4 regions of the Heyndrickxia sp. FSL W8-0496 genome follow, and region 4 is predicted to be linked to each of the others. Evidence: riboswitches for the same ligand, from Rfam matches in the RefSeq annotation. Region 4 holds a riboswitch; each other region holds the start of a gene.
The links. Region 4 has a riboswitch for S-adenosylmethionine ahead of NST63_RS02320 (methionine ABC transporter ATP-binding protein). Riboswitches for the same ligand answer to the same signal wherever they lie in the genome.
Positions count from the first base shown of each region.

Region 1 (6,018 bases), 1.1 Mb from region 4:
TCTCAGTGAAATGAAACATGTAGTGATCCTCCGTCGGTACTTATTAGTTATAACTTTACTTAAATAGCAACAATGTTTGAAAAAAGGGCTTTTAATAGTAAATTATTTAAAAATCGGTCCGCCATTTACCTCAATTTCTTGTGGTACATTGTGGAATTTTTTGAAATTAGCGTTGAATTTTGCAGCAAGCTCTTTTGCTTTATCTGTATATTCCTGTTGATTCGTCCATGTTTTATTTGGGATTAACACTTCATCTGGTACACCAGGAACATGTAATGGGATATGCAGTCCAAAAATTTCATCTTGTGACGTTTCAACATGAGTTAATTCACCTTCAAGTGCAGCTTGCACCATTGCACGAGTATAGCTTAATTTCATTCGGCTACCAACACCATATTCTCCGCCAGTCCAACCTGTGTTGACAAGAAAGACTTGAACCCCATGTTCATCAATCTTTTTACCAAGCATTTCTGCATACACTGTTGCAGGTAATGGAAGGAATGGTGAACCAAAGCAAGTTGAGAATGTAGCTTCAGGTGAAGTAATTCCACGCTCTGTACCTGCTAATTTTGAAGTGTAGCCACTTAGGAAATGATACATAGCTTGTTCTTTCGTAAGCTTGCTAATAGGAGGTAACACTCCAAATGCATCAGCAGTTAAAAATACTATTGTTTGTGGATGGCCAGCAATACTCGGTTCGATAATATTATCAATCGCTTGAATTGGATAAGCAGCTCGTGTATTTTCAGTTAATGTAGCATCCTCATAAAGGGGAAGTCTAGTTTTTGGATCTATAACGACATTTTCTAAGACAGACCCAAAGCGAATGGCATCAAAAATTTGTGGTTCTTTTTCTCTTGTTAATCCAATGCATTTTGCATAGCAGCCGCCTTCAATATTGAAAACTCCATTTGAAGACCATCCATGTTCGTCATCCCCGATTAGACGGCGATTTGGATCAGCGGATAGTGTAGTTTTTCCTGTACCTGATAATCCGAAAAATAACGCAACATCACCCTCTGCTCCAACATTGGCAGAACAGTGCATAGGTAGGATGTCTTTTTGAGGTAGTAGATAGTTCATAATGGAGAAAATTCCTTTTTTCATTTCTCCAGCATACTCAGTTCCACCAATTAAGATTATACGACGTTCAAATGAAACAGCGATAAATGTTTCAGAGTTAGTTCCATCGGTCGTTGGATCCGCTTTCACATTCGGTGCTGACAATATGGTAAACTCTGCTTGATGTGTTTGTAATTCATCTTCAGTTGGACGGATAAATAATTGATGTGCAAATAGATTATGCCATGCATATTCATTTACTACTTGAATCGGTAAGCGACTCTTATTATCTGCACCTGCAAAACCTTTAAAAACAAATATTTCATTTTGTTCCTTAAGATAATTACTAACTTTTTTATATAGCTTATCAAATGATTCCTCCGAAATTGGTTGGTTTACAGAACCCCAATCAATAAGATCTTTTGTAGAAGCTTCTTCAACAATATATTTATCTTTAGGGGAGCGGCCAGTATATTTACCAGTTTCAGCACAAACAGCACCAGTTGATGTTAATTTTCCCTCTTTACGTTGTAACACTTTTTCCACTAATTGAGGAACAGATAGTTGGGATAACACATTTTTTCCAGTTAAAATTTCAGCTAATGTATTTGAAAATGCGACAGATTTCATTATACTAACCTTCCTTTATTCAAAAATTTAAAGATTGTTTTTTATTCGTTAATTAGTATAACACAATTGTATTAATAGTCTATACTATTTGTGCACATTTTTTTTAACAACATTATTTCGACATATTTTCTTCATACATTTCGTGATCTATTTAATAGGAAATAAGAGATGAATAAAAATTTTTGTAGGAACATGTTGACACGAACTTGCAAATTGCGTAATATTTTACCTTGAACGGATACTCTTATCCCGAGCTGGTGGAGGGACAGGCCCGATGAAACCCAGCAACCGGCATTCTATGTTAGAATTTTTTAGTTAGATCATAACCGATGTTTATCGATTGTGTAATCTAATTTTAAGATTTTCTAAACTAGAAAGCAATGGTGCTAACCTGACGCAAGGGAATACCTTGAACGATAAGAGTGAAAGGCGCGATAATGGATCTTAACCTTTCCTCTCATAAACATGCGGGGAAAGGTTTTATTTTTTCTATTCTAATCTTTGTAGCTATTAGGTAAATTTCTGCATAAATTTAACAAGAATACGAAAAGCCATCTTTTATACAATATCGTCTTTCTAAACCCATGAAAAGGATTTTGCTCCTTAACATTAAAGGATAAAATCTATGGTTTATTTCATACTATTAGGGAATGAGTACCGTGAAGCGTAAAAATAGATAGAAGTAATTTTTGGGAGGAATAAATATGACAAAAAAGCGTCGTTTATTCACATCTGAATCTGTAACAGAAGGTCATCCAGATAAAATCTGTGATCAAATTTCTGATGGGATTTTAGATGCAATTTTAGCTAAAGATCCAAATGCTCGTGTAGCATGTGAAACATCTGTAACTACAGGGCTTGTACTTGTTGCTGGTGAAATTACAACAAGTACATATGTGGATATTCCGAAAATTGTTCGTGAAACAATTAAAGGAATTGGATATACTCGTGCAAAATATGGCTTTGACGCAGAAACATGTGCAGTGCTAACTTCTATTGATGAACAATCTGCAGATATTGCAATGGGTGTAGATAAAGCATTAGAAGCTCGTGAAGGTCAGATGTCTGAAGAGGAAATTGAGGCTATTGGTGCAGGTGACCAAGGGTTAATGTTTGGTTTTGCATGTAATGAAACAAAAGAATTAATGCCATTACCTATTTCCTTAGCTCATAAGCTAGCACGAAGAATTTCTGAAGTTCGTAAAGAGGATATTCTTCCATATTTGCGTCCTGATGCTAAAACCCAGGTAACAGTTGAATATGATGAAAATGACAAACCTGTTCGTATTGATACAATTGTCATATCTACTCAGCATCATCCGGAAATAAGCTTAGAACAAATTCAACGTAATGTGAAAGAATATGTGATTAATCCAGTAGTTCCAAAAGAGTTAATCGATGAAAATACCAAATATTTTATTAATCCGACTGGTCGTTTCGTAATTGGTGGACCACAAGGTGATGCTGGTTTAACAGGTCGTAAAATAATTGTTGATACTTATGGTGGCTATGCACGTCATGGTGGCGGAGCATTCTCTGGTAAAGATCCTACAAAAGTTGACCGTTCAGCAGCTTACGCGGCTAGATATGTTGCTAAGAATATTGTAGCTGCAGGTCTTGCTGATAAGTGTGAAGTTCAACTTGCTTACGCGATTGGGGTAGCTCAACCGGTGTCTATTTCAATTGATACATTTGGAACAGGGAAGGTTGAAGAGGATATCTTAATCGAAGCAGTTAGAAAGCATTTTGACCTACGTCCAGCTGGGATTATTAAAATGCTTGATTTGCGCCGTCCAATTTACAAGCAAACAGCTGCATATGGCCATTTCGGTCGTCATGATCTTGATCTTCCATGGGAGAGAACAGACAAAGCAGAAGCATTACGTGACTTTTCACTTTAAAGAATGAAATGGGGCTACATGGGTAGCCCCATTTTTTATTCTTAAGGAAAATATGCACCGTAGATATTAATCACATGATTGTTGTTTACGTCGAGCCTGATTCCAAACAACCTCACCAAAGGAAAATCAAAAGCGTTACCATAACTTGGCGGGGCTGAGCAAGATGCTTGCACGTTTGTTATTCACTTGTAGTTCTTTCCATAAAAATATATATAATGTCTACTGCAAAAAAAGTAAAATAATGATAGTATAGTGGAGTGTATTTTTAAAAGGCGGTTGGCCTTTAATAAAGTATGTTAATTAGAAATGGAGTAGGTGACATACATAAATGTGTGGATTTGTTGGTTGTATTCATGACCGAGAGATTGGTTTAAGAGATTCGGATAGACAGCTTTTTAAGAATATGAATGATATTATTACACATCGTGGACCAGATGATGAAGGTTTTTTTGAAGATGAGCATATCCAATTTGGTTTCCGCAGATTAAGTATTATTGATATAGAAAGTGGACACCAGCCATTAACCTATGAAAATGAGCGCTATTGGATTATTTTTAATGGTGAAATATATAATTATGTTGAGCTCAGAAATGAACTAATTGAGATGGGACTTACTTTTGAAACTTCTTCAGATACAGAAGTAATTATTGCTCTTTATAGTCATTATAAAGAAAAAGCGGTGGAGAAACTTAGGGGAATGTTTGCTTTTACGATTTGGGATAAACAAGAGCAAGTTTTAATTGGTGCTCGCGATCCATTCGGCATTAAACCATTTTTCTATCGTGAAGAAGAAAAACGGACATTCTTTGCATCAGAGAAGAAAAGTATTCTACTTGCAATGGACCATGAAGAGCTTAATTATGATGCAGCACAACATTATATGACCTATCAATTTGTTCCTGAACCAGAAACAATGACAAAAGGAATAAAAAAATTAGAACCAGGACATTATTTTACGAAAAAGCCTGGAGAGAAGATGAAGATTGAACGTTATTGGAAAGCCTCTTTCCAACCAGTTCAAAAATCAGAGGATGAATTTGTTAAAGAAATTAGGGATGTATTATTTGATTCAGTAAACGTCCATATGCGAAGTGATGTTCCGGTAGGATCCTTCTTATCTGGAGGTATTGATTCTTCAATTATCGCATCTATTGCCAAGCAATATCATCCGAACATTAAAACATTTTCAGTTGGTTTTGAACATAATGGGTTTAGTGAAATTGATGTGGCTAAGGAAACAGCAGAAAAATTAGGTGTTGAGAATATTAGTTATATCATCTCACCTGAAGAATATATGAAAGAACTTCCTAAAATCATCTGGCATTTAGATGATCCACTTGCTGATCCTGCATGTGTTCCATTGTATTTCGTCGCACGTGAAGCGAGAAAACATGTAACTGTTGTATTATCTGGTGAAGGTGCAGACGAGCTATTTGGTGGATATAATATTTATCGTGAACCGCAATCATTAGAAGTGTTTGACAAAATTCCTGCGATTGGAAAATCTTTGTTAAAAGCATTAGCAAAAATTTTACCTGAGGGAGTAAAAGGAAAAAGCTTTATTGAACGCGGTGTGACTCCAATGGAACAAAGATATATTGGAAATGCCAAAATGTATACTGAAGAGGAGAAAAAGGATTTATTAGCTCAGTATCGAACAGGTATAGATTATACAGATATAACTAAACCACTTTATGCAGAAACAAAAGGATATGATCCGGTTGATCGTATGCAGTACATTGATATCCATACATGGATGCGTGGAGATATTCTTTTAAAGGCAGATAAAATGACAATGGCACATTCCTTGGAATTGCGCGTTCCATTTTTAGATAAAGAAGTATTTAAAATCGCATCGAAAATACCAACTAGTTTAAAAACAGCAAATAATACAACCAAATATATTTTAAGAAAAGCGGCTGAAGGGGTTGTACCTGATCATGTTCTTAATCGAAAGAAATTAGGATTTCCCGTCCCAATTCGCCACTGGTTAAAAAATGAAATGAATGATTGGGCGAAACAAATCATTCATGAAAGTGCAACTGATCATATTATTAATAAACATTATGTTTTGAATTTATTAGAGGAGCACTGTCAAGGAAAAATGGATCATAGCCGTAAAATTTGGACGGTTCTTGTATTTATGATCTGGCATGCAGTGTATGTTGAAGAGAAATACGATTTCCAGAAACAATATAAGCTATCAGCTGCAACATTATAAAAAAAACAGCCAATGATTACAGACCTAATTTTGGAATGTAATTGCTTGGCTGCCCATTTGCACCCAGGCTTTTTTAAAGTCGACAATGGGTGCTTTTTTATTTTTTGTTCCTGTTAGTGGATCGTTAAAATAAATATATTCCTTATCATACCCAGTAACTAATACAGAGTGTTCCTTACTAGTAACTCGAATGGGTCCCTCTTC
Region 1 covers NZ_JBBOXX010000001.1:1,501,983-1,508,000, forward strand. Annotated here, with positions in the region: gene pckA (phosphoenolpyruvate carboxykinase (ATP)) at 103-1,692, opposite strand; SAM riboswitch class I at 1,934-2,115, shown strand; gene metK (methionine adenosyltransferase) at 2,397-3,593, shown strand; gene asnB (asparagine synthase (glutamine-hydrolyzing)) at 3,922-5,814, shown strand; gene NST63_RS07535 (C39 family peptidase) at 5,839-6,018, opposite strand, start outside.
Region 1: linked by a shared signal. The riboswitch ahead of metK (methionine adenosyltransferase) and the one ahead of NST63_RS02320 (methionine ABC transporter ATP-binding protein) in region 4 are both predicted to bind S-adenosylmethionine.

Region 2 (6,018 bases), 4.1 Mb from region 4:
TCAACGCGATCGCTCTTGCAATACCTACTCTTTGTTGTTGCCCACCTGACAATTCATTTGGATAAGCATTATATTTATCCGATAATCCAACCTTATCCAAAGATTTCTTTGCAATTTCAATTGCTTTTTCTTTTATCATTTTCCTTCCAATAATTAAACCTTCTGTTACATTCTCTAATGCTGTTTTATTATTAAAAAGATTATAATTTTGAAAAACAAACGCAACCTTTTGCCTGACCTCATGAATTTGTTTTTTAGTAGCTGCTTTAAGATTTACATTCATATTCCCAAAAACAGCCTGACCTTGATCGGCCCTTTCAAGAAAATTAATGCATCTTAACAATGTCGTTTTACCAGATCCGCTAGGACCAAGAATAACAACAACATCTCCTTTACTTATGCTCAAATTTACCCCTTTTAATACTTCACTTTTCCCAAATGTTTTATGCACATTCTTAATTTCAAGCATACTGTTGCCCCCCTTTTGCTGTAGTTGTTTTATAGGAGCTAAGTTTTCTTTCAAATAGCTTGAACCCATATTCCGTTAAGCTACAAATAATCAAATACACGAGAAAAATATCAATATAGGCCTCAACATAGTTATATCCTACATTTGCCGCTACCTTTGCCTTTAAAGTAATTTCAGGTAAGGACATAGCATAGCCTAAGGAAGTTGCTTTTATCAGATTTACCGTAGCGGTGCAAATATTTGGCAATGCCACCACTAATGCTTGTGGAATAATAATTCTTCGATAGGCTTGAACATTCGTTAATCCGACAGATTGGGCAGCTTCTAATTGTCCTTTACTTACTGTTATTAATGAGGAACGAAATATTTCAATTAAGATGGCAATCGTATTTAGAGAAAATACAATAAATGCATACCATATCGGATTCACCTCATAAACATTTTTATCTATATGGAGCTTAGAGAATAATGATGATATTACTAAAGGTACGCTGTTATAGATAATAAATATCTGAACGATTACAGGTGTTCCACGAACAAATGAAACATATATTCTCGAAAATTGACTTAAAATTGGGATGCGATTAATTCTTGTTAATGCCAATAAAAAACCAAATGGTGAGGCGACTATTAATGCGACAATCGTTATAATTAAGGCAGTGGGTACGCCTGATAAAGCAACAAAAAACGTATCGACTAAAAACTCAAGATTAAAGCTACCCTGCACTCGCGTTCCTCCTTATGTTGATTTCAATGATTGTTTTCCTTTACTAAATCCCTTTTCAAATTTTAAAAATACTTGTTCGATCACAATAGAAATAATCCAATAGATGATCGATAATGCCAAATAGATCTCTAAAGCATGTGCATTATAATTACTTGCAATAATGAGATTGGCTTTCCCCATTACATCTATTAGGCCGATCGTATATGCTAAAGAGCCTTCTTTAATTAACTCCAATAGACTGTTTCCAAAGTTTGGAATAGCTACTACAAATGCCTGTGGAAAGACAATTCTTCTATATGCCTGAAAAGGACTTAATCCCACACTAACAGCAGCCTCGAATTGCCCTTTATCCACAGATTCATACGCACTCCTTATTACTTCAGACATAAATGCGCCAAACTGAAGAGAAAAAGTAATTACTACAAAAACAATTTTGTCTACATTACTAGTCTGAACTGAAAATTTTTCTAATAGTGCTGGAACCCCATAATAGACTAGAAATAACAAAACAATCGATGGCGTACATCTTAAGGCAGTGGTGTAGCCATTAGCAATTTTTCTAGCAATTTTACCTTTTCCTATTTTTCCTATCGCCAAAATAAACCCTAGAATGGTTCCAAACATTACCGATAAGCCAGTAACAATAAATGTTACTTTTAGAAAAGGAAGCAGCATTGGGATGGATTTGAATATATAAGATGCATCAAAGTATTTTTCCATTATCCCCCTCCATTTTCCCTACTTTTTCGCTTGATCTAATACTTCAAATAAATCTCTTCCGTAAAATTTCTTACTTAACTCATTCGTTTCTTTTTTTTCTTGCAGTTGTTTGATCGCTTGGTCATATGCATCCGCAAATTCCTGCTCTTTTTTATTAAATAGTGGCCAGGTTTTTATTACGGCGAATTCATTATAGACAACATCATTAACTAAATGATGATAAGGACCATTTTTCTCCTCTACCTGTTTTTTAAAAGGACCCTCAATCATTACTCCACCATCTACACGTCCTTCATTCACCCATTGAACAACATCAACCGAAAAGGTTTCTCCTGCCTTGAGCTTAATTTTATTATCTGGGTGTGACTGATTATATTCATCAATAACTGTATACTGAGCATTATTTGCGGCAATCGGTGCGAGGGTGTATCCCGCAGAAGCAAAGTCTTCTAAACTTTTAATCTCCTTATTTTCTTTCTTTAATACAAGTCCTGTACTACTCAGTCCAAGAAATTCTTTAGGATAAATAAATTTCTTTGTCCTTTCTTCGGTCCAGAATGCATTTTTTACTCCAACCTGAAATTTCCCTTGTTCCACCCCTAATAGTAAATCATCACTCGTTGTACCTACATACTCAAATTCATATTCAGGTAAGAGTTTATCGACTAATTTCATTACCTCTACATCATACCCAGTTGGATTCCCATTCTCATCTATGTATGAAATAGGCTTGGAGGATTGATCAAAAGCTACTTTCACCTTACGAATCTTCGTTCCATTTTCATCGGTTGATGAATGATTTGCTGATGTTGTACAGCCTGCCAATAACATAACGAATGCAAAACAACTAATAATGCTAACTACCTTCCTTTTGTTCTCCATGAAAAAAATCCCCTCTCTTTACATTTTTCTGTACCTTAGCCAACAAAAAGGATATCATCTTCAACTACCCACTTTTTCATCACCCCTAAAAATCGAAAAACCTTTCTTCTACCGAAAAGAAGAAAGGCTCAAAATACTTGAACAATCTCCTCTTATCTTTCAGAACCTATTTGCTCTGCTGGAATTAGCACCGTTTAATCAAGGAGATTAAGGTTGCCGGGTATCATAGGGCCAGTCCCTCCACCGCTCTAGATAAGAAAAAACTAAATTATATATTCCTATAAGAAAACTTGGAATTACTTAAAATTTAATATATCCAGTATTCTGACTATTGTCAAGTATAAAAAAAAGGAGTATAAACTCCTTTCATCCCTAATCATCGATTTTAATGGATCCCCTTACTCATAAATGATTCAAACTGCTCAGTCTTTAAAGGCTTACTATATAAATACCCTTGTACTTCATCACATTGAAACGATTGTAGAATCTGAAATTGTTCAACTGTTTCAATTCCTTCTGCAACAACCTTCATCCTTAGCCCATGTGCTAATTCAATAATTGCCTTTGTTAGGGCAGCATCTTGAGAGTCCAAATGAATATTTTGTATTAACGAACGATCAATCTTAACATATTCAAATTGAAATTGTTTCAAATAGGTAATAGAAGCATATCCTGTACCAAAATCATCTAAAGAGAATGTAATCCCTCTTTCTTTAAAATCTTTTATCGAATCATAGACTATCTTTTCATTTTGCATAATAATTCTTTCAGTGATTTCAAATTCAAGCAAGTTTGGACTAACCCCAGTATCTTGCAAAATTTGCATTACACCTATACTCCAGTTTCTTTTCAAGAAACTTTTCGGTGAAATATTAATTGAAACAGGGACGACCGGTATGGATTGAACTTGCCAATGTCTTATTTGTTCACATACATATCGAATAACCCAGTCTCCAATGTCTACAATTAAGCCTGATTCTTCAGCAAAAGGAATAAATTCTCCTGGAAGGACAAGTCCTCGTTCTGGATGCTCCCAACGTATTAATGCCTCAGCACTGACCATTTTATTTGTTTTAACATCAATTCTAGGTTGAAAATCAACCCTAAACTCATTGTTAGTTAATGCTCTTCTTACATCCTTATCAAAGAATGTAGATTTATTTGGACACTTCATTATTGATTGGGAATATATAACATAATTATCCTTCCCAAGATCCTTTGCTCGATAAAGAGCACTATCTGTATTTTTTAGCAAAGTCCATGCATCCTTACCATCTAAAGGATATTGACAAATCCCTACACTTGCAGAAACATACAGCTCATAATCATTTATAGTAAACGGTTCTTTTATTCCTTTAATAATTTGTTCCCCTACTTGATTTAAATCATAAATATACTTGTTATTTCTTAACAAAATGGCAAATTCATCTCCACCGATTCTAGCAACCAATTCTTTATCAGGTATCATTTCAACTAATCGGTGTCCGATCTGTATCAATAGTTCATGGCCAATATCATGGTTTAAAGAGTCATTAATGTATTTGAATCGATCCATATCCAGAAAAATAATGGCAAATGATTGATTTTTTTCCTGTGAATCCTCAATCAATGATTGCAATACTTCATCAAACATTCTTCTATTCGGTAAATCCGTCAAATAATCATGATAGGCAAAATAAGCAATTTGCTCCTCATTGCTTTTTTGTTCTGTTATGTCCGAAATAATTCCATCCAGTCTTGTAATGTCTCCCTTTTCGTTTATAAAAGGAATCGTTTGATCCTGCAGCCAACGAATCGAACCATTCTTATGAATGATTCTGTACTGATGATGAATGGATTTCCCTTTCTTTAACTCACTTTGCTTCTCAAAATAAATGGAATGATCTTGCTCATAAATAATATCCTTCCATAGAAAGGAATTGGTCATCATCTCCTCAGAAGAATAACCTGTAATATTATAAAGTCCTTCAGAAACAAATAATATTTTTTTAGTCTTAAGATCTTGTGACCAAATACATACTTCTAAATTATTGCAAATTTTTTTAAACTGCTCTTCATTTTCTTTGAGCTTCTTTTCAATTCCCTTACTTTTCGTTATATCTTTAGCAATACCAAATATAGCAACAATCTTTTTGTGTTTAATAATAGGAATTAAATTAATATTTACTTCAATGGCAGACCCATTTTTATGTAGTAAGGCAATGTCATAATTTTCAGGTCTACCATTGCATGCTTGTTGAAAGTAATAGATGGAATGATCTAATGATTCTGGTGCTACATACTTTTTAAACGAACCACTTATTTCACTATTATCATATCCAAACATTGAGGGGACCTTATTATTAAATGATAGAACATTCCCTGTTAAATCTAATGTAAATACAAGATCAGGGTGATGATCTAAAATGGCCTGGTATGCTTGATTAAAACTAGTCAAATGATCATCTTGTTCATACTTTTTTATCTCTACTGAATCCATTATTCCTTTATTTGCCTCTTTACCATCGGAACCCATGATATTCCCCTCCACTACCTTGGATAAATTAAACTGTCTGAATTTGTCGAAAAAAGGAATATTTTCATGTTATTATTTCACTTTTTATAATCGTAGTCAATGGTTAGGAAATTAATACCTATAACCAGCATATATATACATTTGATAATGAATTGGTTTAATAAAAAGTGCCTCCCCATCTAAGGAGAGACACCTCTAATTAGTCAAATAAATCACCAAGAATATCCATCATCGATTTTTTCTTTTTATGTTTCGGTGGATAGGAATGATTGTTATATTTTTTATCATATTCTTTGGAATAGTGTTTTTCCTGGTAGGATCTTTCTTCTGATGGATAAGACTGATAATATTGCTGATCATCTTTCAAGCCCTGTGTAATTTTTTCTAATTCTCCTCGATCTAACCAAACACCTTTACAATTAGGACAAATATCAATTAATACATTTTCCTTTTCTACTTCTTTCATACTTACATTATCACAAACAGGACATTTCAATGATATTCCCTCCACTCGATATGATTTATGTTATATGTCAATTGTAACATAATGAATATTTCATTTTTCGTTATGTATATTCCTATTATTCACAATTTTGTTAACAAAACTAGACAGTTCATTTAGATCATATAGTGAGATTTGTCTAGGGTCTTATTAGGTAGTTTATTAATTGTAAGCGCCTGAGGTGTTTCGAAAGACACCTCAGG
Region 2 covers NZ_JBBOXX010000001.1:4,543,826-4,549,843, forward strand. Annotated here, with positions in the region: gene NST63_RS23025 (amino acid ABC transporter ATP-binding protein) at 1-469, opposite strand, end outside; gene NST63_RS23030 (amino acid ABC transporter permease) at 462-1,196, opposite strand; gene NST63_RS23035 (amino acid ABC transporter permease) at 1,209-1,916, opposite strand; gene NST63_RS23040 (transporter substrate-binding domain-containing protein) at 1,935-2,798, opposite strand; SAM riboswitch class I at 2,948-3,057, opposite strand; gene NST63_RS23045 (sensor domain-containing protein) at 3,184-5,313, opposite strand; gene NST63_RS23050 (TFIIB-type zinc ribbon-containing protein) at 5,513-5,809, opposite strand.
Region 2: linked by a shared signal. The riboswitch ahead of NST63_RS23040 (transporter substrate-binding domain-containing protein) and the one ahead of NST63_RS02320 (methionine ABC transporter ATP-binding protein) in region 4 are both predicted to bind S-adenosylmethionine.

Region 3 (6,018 bases), 2.5 Mb from region 4:
TCACTATTAACATCAAAATTGACTTCCATTTCATGTGAATTTTGAATCATAAATTCGAATCCACTTCCGAGTCCACTGATATCTTCTAATGGTGCAAATTCATGAATAACGTCAAAGTAAGAATCTACATTCCCCTTCATTACATTCTCAGCAGTATTAATCATCCTTTTCCAGCTTTGATAGTCCCGTAAATCATTTTCCCTAGCTAGTTTAATTTGATTTTGAAGGTTTTCCCTCTTTTTTTCATCTTTATTGAAAAGCTTCGCAAAAAGATTTGGTTTATAGTGATATGCATTTTCCTGTGCTATTTTTTCCATTGGACCAGTTTTACCCATTTCAAAAGGCTCAGGAATACTTTTCACCTTTACCCAATCAATCGGTCTAACAGCTTCTTTTGGTATAGATTGAATCATTTCTAATTTATGTTCAAAGTACTCAACTTCTAATCGATTTCTCTCCAATTCCTGGAGATTATTCTGTTCACGTAATTGACGTGTAATGTCCAACATTTTATTATAAGCTGGACTATACATTTCCCTTTTATTAAAAATTAAGCCAGTAGAAGAGATTTCTGTTCCTGGAACATCTTCAGTTCGTCCTTGCACACTTGAATGAACACGATAACGTAACCCTGTTTCACTAACATTTGCTCCACTTGCCTCATTAGTAACATTTAATCTAATACCTGGAGCAATTTTCAAACTTTTCCTATATCCTTGTCCCATGACATCACCCCTTTTCATAGTATTTTTAGTTAATTATTAAACTTTCATGTATTTCATTCATGTAAATTTATCAAATAGTTTTTTGGAAATAGTGAACAGCCATAATAAATAGTTTAAAAATATTTCACTTTTTAAAAACTGTTTGCAGAACCATTAAAAACCCCACTTATTATTTTAACATTATTCAGATAAAATTACATTTTTCGCGATTGCAGCTTTTCCGATCATACTGAAGATGAATACCCTAGCTGTAAATTCACCTGATTTGGCAGGATATTTTAAAAGAAGAATAGAATTCATACTTAGTATTTTATGCTAAAGGAGAATTTATATGATTTATCAAAAAGGCGAAATACTAGTCCGAAGACTAAGTGAAAATGATAAACATTTACTAATAAAATGGCTATCGGACCCAATGGTACTACAATTTTACGAGGGACGGGATCGACCACATGATTTAGAAATGGTAGATAAACATTTTTATGATCGGAAGAGTCAAGATGTAATTGGGTGCATTATAGAACATCGAGGAATTCCAATCGGATATATTCAGTATTATGCACTAGACGTTGAGACAAAAATTAAATACGGGTATGCAGTTGGATCTGAAATTATTTATGGCACTGACCAATTTATAGGAGAGGTAAATTATTGGAACAAAGGCCTAGGAAAGCTCATTGTAAGTTCAATGATTGATTATTTAACTACTCAGAAAAAGGCGATGAGAGTAGTGATGGATCCCCAAACCTGGAATAAACGTGCGATAGCCTGTTATGAAAAATGCGATTTAAGGAAAGTAAAACTATTACCAAAACATGAGCTACATGAAGGGGAATACAGGGATGCCTGGCTAATGGAATATACGCATCCTAAGGAGACGGATACTCTTTGAAACCAAAAATCAATGTTATAAATAATGATAGAGGAACATTATAAATACTTCTTTGAATTGAGACAGTTATATGGAGAAGGTTTAGACTTGAATTTGGGGGAAGTCTATAATTAAGAAGGATTTTGATATAGATAGAACGAGAGTGATAGGGAAAATATATCCTCAGTATTGAGGTTGGAACACATTTTGTGAGAATATTGCAGATAATCTGTCTCAGGGACGGCGATGGATACACATTATGCGAGAATATTGCAGATAATCTGTCTCAAGGATGGGGATTGGAACACATTTTGCGAAATATTGAAGAGAATGTGTGTCTAGTATGTATTTGGGAACAAATAAATAAGAGTTAATTCCCATGGTACAGAAAATGGTCTAATTATCTTTACTTTTATAGACAACATTTTCGAGGAAGCTTGTAATTTTTATGGAAGTATTACAGGTGGTCATCGACAACTGTTAACTTTATGGCTGATACAAATAAAGGAGCACTGCAATTGAGGAGATAGTTTACAGGAAAGAGCAATATTCTACCTCGCTACAAAAAAATGTACAAAACTTATAAAACCCAGCTTTCACAAAAAATAGGGAAAGAGGATGAATGGAGCATAGCATCATCCCCAAACTTCATCTAATGTCTCTCTAAATAAGTGATTTAATTTGTCCGTTGGGTCAACCACCTTACTATTTAAAGTGTGAGCAAAATCAGTTAAATGAGCCATTTCCTTTTTTAAATAATGGTAAAGCATATCGTTTCTGAGTTCCTGGTCGCTTTCATCGCCATGTTGCTTTCTTTCAAGCAATTGATTAATAGTTGTTTTGATTTCATCCTCTTGAATCATTTGTTCAAGCAACACAGCAAATTCTATTGGTGGGAAAGTGTTGTATGTTTCAATCCATTTACATGCTAAAACAGGGCGAAGTACATAAAAATATTTTTTAATTTTCACATAATCTTTCTCCATAAAATTGTGAAAGTTTCGTTTACCCATATTTAAATAATGGTACATGGAAGCGGTAGGAACAAAAACTTGACTTGATAGATTTTTCATTTTCTCAATTGTTGAATAAGCTTGATAATAAACAATACTAGAATTCAACCACTCAAGAAGCGAAGGATTTGATTTTCGAAAAAGCCTTAAAGCTTTTGTTAATTCCCATCCATTCATATCAAGTAAATCATTAATAGGTAATTCTATTACATCCCGTTTCTGGTCGATAGATAAATACCAATCTTTTGAATGAATATAAATGAACCGAACATCATAATCACTGTCCTTAGAAGGAACCCCCCATGCACGACTACCAGATTCACATGCATATAATATCTTCACTCGATAGGTTTCTTCAATTTTCATTATTTCTTCACTAATTCTTTTTCTCATAAAATCCCCCCTTATATTTGTCATTACTTATTAAAATAAATGATTCTGATGAATACTTTTTTTCGTATAGTTGTTGCTTTTGTAAAAGCCCAACTACCGGCTTTTACTTCCAATTAAGGATTCTAGCGGTTCTTATGGAGATTGCAACTTTTTTCTCAGTAAAATGAAACGTGTAGCGATCCTCAGTTGATATTTATTAGTGATAACTTTACTAAATAGCAACAAGGTTTGAGAAAAGAGCCTTAATTTAAAACACAGTAACATCTTCAATTATGCTATAAACGGATTTTTAATTTGAATGGATCGAACAAAATCATTTAACTGTACGTATAGTCGATTTACGATCTCCACATCAATAATAGGACTATCTTTACTCATTCGATCAATTTGGCTATCTAAAATATATATCCCATGCGTTGGCTTTCCTTTTAAACTATTGATTAGTGGTTTTAGTGCATATTCTATTGCTAAAAGATGGGCACCTGTTCCTCCTACCATTAATGGAAATACAGGTGTTCCTTTTAATGCACCCTCTGGTAATAAATCAATGAGTGACTTTAAAGCTCCTGTATAGGAAGCTTTATATACTGGAGAGCCAATTAGAACTCCATCTGCTTCCTCCATCACTTCTGTAAATTTTTTTATTTCTATACTGTTATAATACTCCTTTATTAAGTTTACCGGTGAAAAATCTAAAACAGATAAAAATGTTATAGAAAAACCTTCGCTTTCAAGTATAGTTTGTATATGTCGAAGAACTACTTCGATTTTTGACTTTTCTTGAGGACTCCCACAAAGAATGACAATTTTATTCATAAGTTATCCCTTCCTTTAGAGCTTTAATGAAAAATTAGCAATAAAAAAGTCCTCCATTCAAAAGAAAAGAGGACTTTACTGTTCATGTGATCTCTCTTATCTCTCAAGACTATGCTTGCTGGAATTAGCACCTTTCTACTTCATGTAGAGGTTGCTGAAGCGTCAACGGACCAGTCCCTCGGCTTCTCTTGATAAGAATTATTTCATTGTGAATATCATATATACAAAGGATAAATTTGTCAAGAATTATTCCAAGTATTTTTATAGGTTATAATAGTATTAATCAATCACTCATTTGAAACTTTTTTATACCTACATACGTAAATAAAAGTACAAATTAACAAATTGGGGGAGCTTTCATGTTACAGGACATAGCAAAACAAGCAGAAAAATTCGTCTCTTCTTTCGATGCCTTAACAAATGCTATTAGTTGGGGTATCGATAAACGAATTTGAATGAGTATTGCTTCACAGTTTATGATATCTGGCAAGGAACTAGAACCTAAAGAATTTCTAAACGTATCTGATTTTCTAAAAAAAGACATAAAGTGGTATTCAGGTATAAATCAGGAGATGAGATATACATTAGCATCTTTATTAATTAATCAATTTCCCGATCCGATTCAGGCATTCAGTGATTTAAAAGAATGTTATAATGCTCTAACTAAAAAAGGATTTCACTAGGGACCATATACTTATTTAGCTGCATATACATTATTATCTCACCCAATGGAAGGGATGGATAGAAGTGATCAAGCAGGTCTAGCGATGGAGCTATATAAGGCGATGAAAAGCAAACATTTCTTTCTTACATCGAATGATGATTATCCCTTAGCCGTATTACTTACCAATATAAACTGTTCTATTGAACATCAAATGGAAAACATTGAATTTTTCTATCACTATTTAGGAGAACGAGTATTCTGCAAAGGAAATGATTTGTAATTTTTATCCCATATTCTTACTTATGGAGAAAATAATAATCGTGAAAGATTAGCAGAAAACAGCGTAAATCTATAAGAGCAATTCCGAAAGCATCACTTAAAAATTAAAGGAATTCATTTTTCCACCATTGGTGTACTGGCTTTATTAGACGAGCCTGAAAAATACATTTCTGAAATCATTTCGATTGATTTAATTCTAAATGAAAAAAACTATTCCGTTGGTATAAAGAGATGAGCTTACTATTCTCTATTCAAATGCTAGTGAAGGATAAAATCCAAGACAAAGATCTTCTTTCCATAGGAACAGCAACTAATATTCAAGCAATTATACTAGCGCAACAAGCTGCTTCGATTGCAGCAATTTCTGCTGCTACTGCAGCCGCCTCATCTTCGACTAGCAATTGATTATTTACAAATATCCAAAATCGAGTATTGGTAACCATACTCGATTTTGGATATACGAAACTATTGATTGAAGTGAATATTGTTTTTAAGTAGTATAAAAAATAGTTGGCCTCATCTCAGATTAAGGTTCCCTGAATCCAAATAACCCCATAAAAATTGGTGATAATGCTATACTTACAAAGAAAAGAAATATAATGGTTATGCCTATATATTTGAAAGGACCTCTTTCCTTCTTTTTCATTCCTATTATTCCATATCCAATGCTTAAAAACATTGAAACTAAACTACCAAAAATGATTATTGCTATTATCATTTTTTCACTAAAAGTCGGGTTATCAAATATTCGATAACTAATAATATATAACATAATTCCCAGGATGCTAAAAATGGTCGACCAAATACTTTTATTCTCAAACACCCAATCACCTCCCTATTTTGACGATTTTTCAAGTATGCTATCAAATCGTTAATAGCTATGAATGATGGAACTATATTTCATGTAAATATAAGCCTTTAGAGAATAAGAAGTCTTCCGCTTTTTTTAACCTTTTACCGTGGTATTTAACAAACAGTTCATAGCGTCTCAACAACCATTTAAATGACCGATCCCTTATATGTGAATCATCTGATCCTTCGATTAAAGGTATCATTTTTGTAAAAGAATCAAAGCTTAGTAATGCCTCAAATAATTCTAAATCCTTTATTTTCTTTCCTGTAATCTTTTTATACCCATCTAACATCGGTTCTTTAAAATCAATGCCGAACCAGGTGTAGCCCATTATAAGAGAATTCGCTAAATCAAAACGATAATCAGCAATTTTAGCTTTTTCCCAATCCAAAACAACTGCTTTT
Region 3 covers NZ_JBBOXX010000001.1:2,913,468-2,919,485, forward strand. Annotated here, with positions in the region: gene NST63_RS14760 (DUF4236 domain-containing protein) at 1-725, opposite strand, end outside; gene NST63_RS14765 (GNAT family N-acetyltransferase) at 1,057-1,617, shown strand; gene NST63_RS14770 (nucleotidyltransferase domain-containing protein) at 2,232-3,002, opposite strand; gene ssuE (NADPH-dependent FMN reductase) at 3,273-3,818, opposite strand; SAM riboswitch class I at 3,912-4,016, opposite strand; partial or broken gene NST63_RS14780 (DUF4003 family protein) at 4,274-4,762, shown strand; gene NST63_RS14785 (hypothetical protein) at 4,993-5,166, shown strand; gene NST63_RS14790 (hypothetical protein) at 5,288-5,584, opposite strand; gene NST63_RS14795 (aminoglycoside phosphotransferase family protein) at 5,655-6,018, opposite strand, start outside.
Region 3: linked by a shared signal. The riboswitch ahead of ssuE (NADPH-dependent FMN reductase) and the one ahead of NST63_RS02320 (methionine ABC transporter ATP-binding protein) in region 4 are both predicted to bind S-adenosylmethionine.

Region 4 (6,018 bases):
CTCCAGAAAATCAACTAAATAATCAAAATTTACTTAATATTCCCTTTCCAAAAAGGCTATTTTGGAATGAAAGGACTTGTCGGTCTTCCAAACTTTTTATTCGTTTTAACATTCCCTAAATAGCAACGATATTTGAAAAAATAGTTTTAGAAAAATATTATAGCTAAGTTATCTTATCATAATTTCTGAAGGAACTCTAAACTAATTTTCAATAAAAATAAGGTGTAAGACAAATGTCCTACACCTTTGTTTTTATTTACTCTCTCGAGAGATTAGTATATTCAATGTTCATTTCTTACTTCTTTAATTGTGCCTCAAAATCAGCACGGACTTTTTCCAGTAAGCCAGGCTCTGTTAAAATTTGATATCCAGTAAAGGCCAATGCTTTCGCTCCCGTAATTAATGCTTTATCCCCGAGTTCTGATTTAGCACATTCCCGAAATTCATTTGTATGGCCAATTAAATCATCAGGGCCAATTTTAATATATGGATGTGCGGTCGGAACAACATGACTAACATTTCCAGCATCCGAAGATCCAATCCCTTTTTCCTTTTCTGTCGATACCACTTCACCTAGTAATTCAAGTTCTTTCTTTATTACTTCATCGAGCGTATCATTGATGACGAAATCATGAACCTCATTTTGGAAACGTTCAACTTTTACTGTACTTCCCGTCGCAAGTGCTGCTCCTTGAGCGATATTTCGTACCTTCTCAGATACTTCTTCAGCACGCTTCCATGTACTTGCACGGATAAAGAATCGAGCAGATGCATATTCAGGAATGATATTTGGAGCTTCTCCACCATGTGTAATGATACCATGAATTCTCACATCTGTAGGTAATTGCTGGCGTAATGCATTGATTCCATTGAATAATTGGATAACAGCATCCAACGCATTAATTCCCTTTTCAGGCGAACCAGATGCATGGGCTGCCTTTCCATAAAAATGAAAATCTAGCGGATCTACAGCAAGAAAAGGTGTCGTGATACCTGTTTTTCCAGAAGGATGAATGATTAAAGCAATGTCAACTCCTTCTAATAATCCATGTTTAACGAAGCTTCCTTTTGCACTGCCATTTGGCCCTCCTTCTTCCGCTGGTGTCCCAAATACTACTACTTCTCCACCTGTTTCATCAATTACTTCAGCTAAGGCAATCCCCGCTGCAACACTTGTCGTACCAATGATATTATGACCACAAGCATGACCTAAGCCTGGCAAAGCATCATATTCGGCAAGAAATGCAATTCGAGGTCCTTTTTTAGCTGAAGATTTTCGTGCAACAAATCCTGTTTCATGCCCTGCAACATTACGAGTTACCTCGAAACCAGCTTTTTCAAGAATAGCTGTTAATGTCTTTGCTGCAAAGAACTCTTGATTTCCTATTTCAGGATTTTCGTGAATTTTATGGCTTGCCTCAATGTATAGCTCCCTTGAATCCTCAATGCTTTTTACAATACTTTCTCTTAAACTTTCTGTTTGTATTGTCATTATTTTTCCCCTTCCTATTTCTCATTTTTCATATATTTTTAATCAGAATTAAAGGTAGTAAATGCTAAAAAATCGACTAAACCTTATTTAATAATCCCATCAAGATCTTTAATTGGCATATCAACCACGATTGATCCACCTTTTGTATCTTTTTTGATTGCTTCCTCTACTTCCTTACTATGATAAATCTCAAGAATTTTTTTATAGATTTTGTTATCCTTTTCCTTTGTTCGTGCAGCAATAATATTAATATATGGCTTTACCGAATCACTATTTGGATCCTCGAGATAAATAGATTCCTTTGTAATATTAAGACCTGCTTGGCCTGCCACCCCATTATTAATGACTGATGCAGCAACATCTTTTAGAACACGAGGTGTTTGTTGCGCCACAACTGGTGTAATCTTAAGTTTCTTTGGATTTTCGACAATCCCACTTGGGTCACCAAATAGACCAAAATCGTCCTTTAATTTAATTAGACCTGCTGATTGCAATAATAATAGAGCACGTGCTTGATTTGACGGGTCGTTAGGAATCGCAATTTCTCCTCCAGTCGGGATATCGTCAGGATTTTTATATTTATCAGAAAACATTCCCATAGGTGCGATTTGTGTAGTTCCAATTGGTGTAATATCTAGGTTATGTTCTTCTTTAAATTGGTTTAGAAAAGCTATATGCTGAAAGGCATTCAGATCGATATCTCCATCGGCTAGTGCTTGATTTGGAATCGTATAATCAGAGAATTCCTTTAATTTAACTGTTATACCCTCTTTTTTTGCCTTTTCTTTAATAATATCCCACATTTGTCCGTCCGATCCTGTCACTCCAATCGTCACGACTTTACTATCTTTTCCACTAGTTTCTTTGCCACAGGCAGCAAGAAGGGAAAGGGTGATTACTGCAATAATGCTTAGTAAAAATGATTTTTTCATTTATATTTCCTCTTTTCTTATGATGTTTTTATTAGTGCTTTATTTTTATCTACGAAGAAAAATTCTCGCTAAGTAGTTACCAACAAATTGAGCAATTTGCACAAGAATAATCAATAACACAACTGTCACAATCATCACTTGCGTATCAAAGCGTTGATAACCATAGGTCATCGCCAAATCTCCAAGGCCACCGCCACCTACTGTACCTGCCATGGCTGAAAAATCAATTAATCCAACGGTGATAAAGGTAATTCCTAAAATTAGTGGACCCAAGGCTTCACGGATTAATACTCCGAAGATAATTTGTAGCTTACCTGCCCCCATGGCCTTCGCTGCTTCTATAATCCCCGGATCGATCGATACAAGATTGTTTTCGACCACACGTGCAATTCCGAAGGATGCTGCTATTGTCATCGGAAAGATGGCTGCAGCTGTTCCAATGGTTGACCCCATCACCATCCTAGTAATTGGGCTAATGGCAACGAGAAAAATAATAAATGGAATCGGTCGAATAATATTTATTAAAATATTTAAGATAGTAGATACCGTTTTATTTTCTAAAATATTGCCTTTTCGAGTGACGAAAAGGAGTAAACCAATAATCGTTCCAATGATTGTTGAAAAGATTAATGTAAAAATAACCATAGTCACTGTTTGACCCGATGCCTGCACTACTCTGGGCCAAAATGTACTCCAATCAACTTGCATGAGTTGTAACCTCCTTTATTTGTACAAATCTTTCTAAATGCTTCACTGCCTTATCCACTTCATGATCTGTCCCTTGTAATTCAACGATAAGCTGGCCAAAAAGCACTTCCTGTAACTCACTAATATTGCCGTAAATGATATTAACATCTACTTGATAGGACTTCGCAATATCAGAAAGCAACGGTTTACTTGTCTCTTCCCCAGTAAAAACTAATCTGTATAAGCGACTTGATGGGTTAGATCGTAATTTTTCAAATAGTTTAGAAGAGATTTTGTCATTTAAAACAGAACTAATAAAATTCTTAGTTGTTTGTGTTTTTGGATTTGTGAAAATATCAAAAACCGATCCTTCCTCTATGACCCTTCCGTTTTCCATCACTGCTACTCTGTCACATATATTGCGAATGACTTGCATTTCATGGGTGATTAATAGAATGGTCACATTGTATTCTTCATTTACCTTTTTTAACAGATTCAAAATATCACTAGTAGTTTCTGGATCTAATGCAGAGGTAGCCTCATCACAGATAAGAATATCTGGAGATGTAGCAAGGGCTCTTGCAATACCAACCCGCTGTTTTTGACCACCAGACAATTGTTCAGGATAATACTTCGCTTTATCTGCTAATCCTACAAATTGTAAAAGCTCTGTTACTCTACGATTAATCTCCTGTTTTGGCACCTTCGCAAGTTTTAATGGATAAGCAACATTTCCAAACACCGTTCGGGAGTTAAATAGATTAAAGGTCTGAAAGATCATTCCAATTCTTTGCCTCATCATCCTGAGTTCCTTCTCTGTAAGCGATAAATTTTCCTGATCATTAACAATCACTTTTCCAGATGTTGGTCGTTCTAATAGATTTACCAGCCGAAGTAGGGTACTTTTCCCGGCTCCACTGAAGCCGATGACACCAAATATTTCCCCTTTTTCAATCGATAAGAAGACATCCTGCACAGCTGCAACTTCTCTGCCTTTTGACTGGAAAACCTTACTTACACCTTCAAACTTAATCATGTTGTATTCTCCTCTCAAGAACAAAAAAACCCTTCTTCTTATCCACACACAGATAAGAAGAAGGGTTTATATTAACCGCTCTACTTCTTATCTTTCAAGCTGATAAAACAATCAGCTTGCAGGAATTAGCACGGTATTTGCAAAATAGCAAACCCGTTGCCGAGGCTTCGCAGGGCCAGTCCCTCCACCTCTCTGGATAAGTAATAGTCATTTTATTTAATTTTTGTTCAATTAATTATGTTCAATAATATTCCGAAATATAATATAAGTCAATATCTTTTTTCATTTTTCTCAAATAATTTTTTTTTAATGAAATCTATGAATTCGACATAGTGGATTCCTTTTTAACCACTAATTTCGGCTTATGCTCACCTTAGTGCCTATCGGAACAATTTTCGAAAGGGAAAGAACATCCTTATTGTACATTCGAATACACCCATGTGAAACCAGCTTCCCAATTGAGGCAGGATTATTAGTCCCGTGTATTCCATAGTGCGGCTTCGATAATCCCATCCACATGATACCGAATGGACCTCCTGGATTTGGCTGTTTATTGATGATTGTATATACCCCTTTAGGTGTAGGGGTCAGCATCTTCCCCACCCCGATTGGATAGGTTTTGACAACTCTTCCGGCATTCAACAATGTCAAACGGCGTTTTGCTGTTGATACATGAATTTCATATGCCACTTTCCCCACCTCCATTCATACATTATGCATACTCATGGATAATGAACCAAATAGACATAAAAAAATTTAGTATGTATCAAATAGATACAATCATTTTCAATGCCTCAAGACTCGTTTCCTTTGAACCAAAAGCTGTTCAGATAGTTGGTTGCTTTGCAAAAGTCCTACTGCCGACTTTTACTTCTAATAAAGGGTTCAGTGTTATTATGAAGTTTGTAGTTCTTTTCTCGGTGTCATGAAAGGTTCTCTTGTTCTTAACCTATTCTATTAGAGACAAATAACATCATGGAGGAGAATTTTTGGTAAAATATATTTAACAATCATAAGGAGCTTGATAATCATGAGCAAAAGTGATTTAGAAAAATTAACATTCGAGTTAAATAAAATAAAAGAACTAAATAGTAAATTATTGGAGAATAATATTCAACCGATATTGAAAGAAAAAGTTCAGGATTTTTTAGATGCCTTTGAAGATTATTTTAGAGAAAGAGGGCTTGTTGTAAACGCAGGTCACTTGACTGTTCGCGCAGCTTTCGATTCCTTAGAGTTTACTGCTTTTTCAAAGGGCGACCCGACTATATTTATATTAAAGGATAGAGAAACAATCGCCTCCATATCTGTTAAATACAAAACACCAACACGGTCCGCCTCATATCAGTTTGACACTGAAGAAGAACAGTTAAAATGGGAAATAAAAAAGGAAAATACATTATTTAGTTATCTGGAGAATCCTGAATTCTACTATACCGGTAGCGAATTCGGAAGACCATATTACGATCCTTTGGTTGTACTTGAGAGTATATTTCATGTGTAAAAGCACTCATTATCGTGCTTTTACACATCCATATACTAAATAAAACTGTTTTTGGCAGTTGCACTATCACTAATATCCGGATCAACAACAGAGGATAAGGGGAGATTCATTAAAGAAAAATCCCCATTCTGTTCTCCGAATGCCTGGTTGCGCTTATATGAAGTAAACTGGTCAATGGCTTGAACGGGGCCAGCATTAATTACAGATGAATTATCCACTGAATTAATCTTAAAACCTAGCATATTTACAACGGTTGGTGTGAAAAAGAACATTGATAACCACTCCCAAAGCTTCTATCTTTTATATTGGCTCTTTCCTTAATCAATTTTGCAGTTTAGAAATGTTTTAGCAAATAACTATCGGCTGA
Region 4 covers NZ_JBBOXX010000001.1:405,773-411,790, reverse strand. Annotated here, with positions in the region: gene NST63_RS02335 (M20 family metallopeptidase) at 296-1,492, opposite strand; gene NST63_RS02330 (MetQ/NlpA family ABC transporter substrate-binding protein) at 1,576-2,424, opposite strand; gene NST63_RS02325 (methionine ABC transporter permease) at 2,470-3,132, opposite strand; gene NST63_RS02320 (methionine ABC transporter ATP-binding protein) at 3,122-4,147, opposite strand; SAM riboswitch class I at 4,232-4,350, opposite strand; gene NST63_RS02315 (L,D-transpeptidase) at 4,499-4,837, opposite strand; gene NST63_RS02310 (hypothetical protein) at 5,178-5,651, shown strand; gene NST63_RS02305 (spore germination protein) at 5,687-5,923, opposite strand.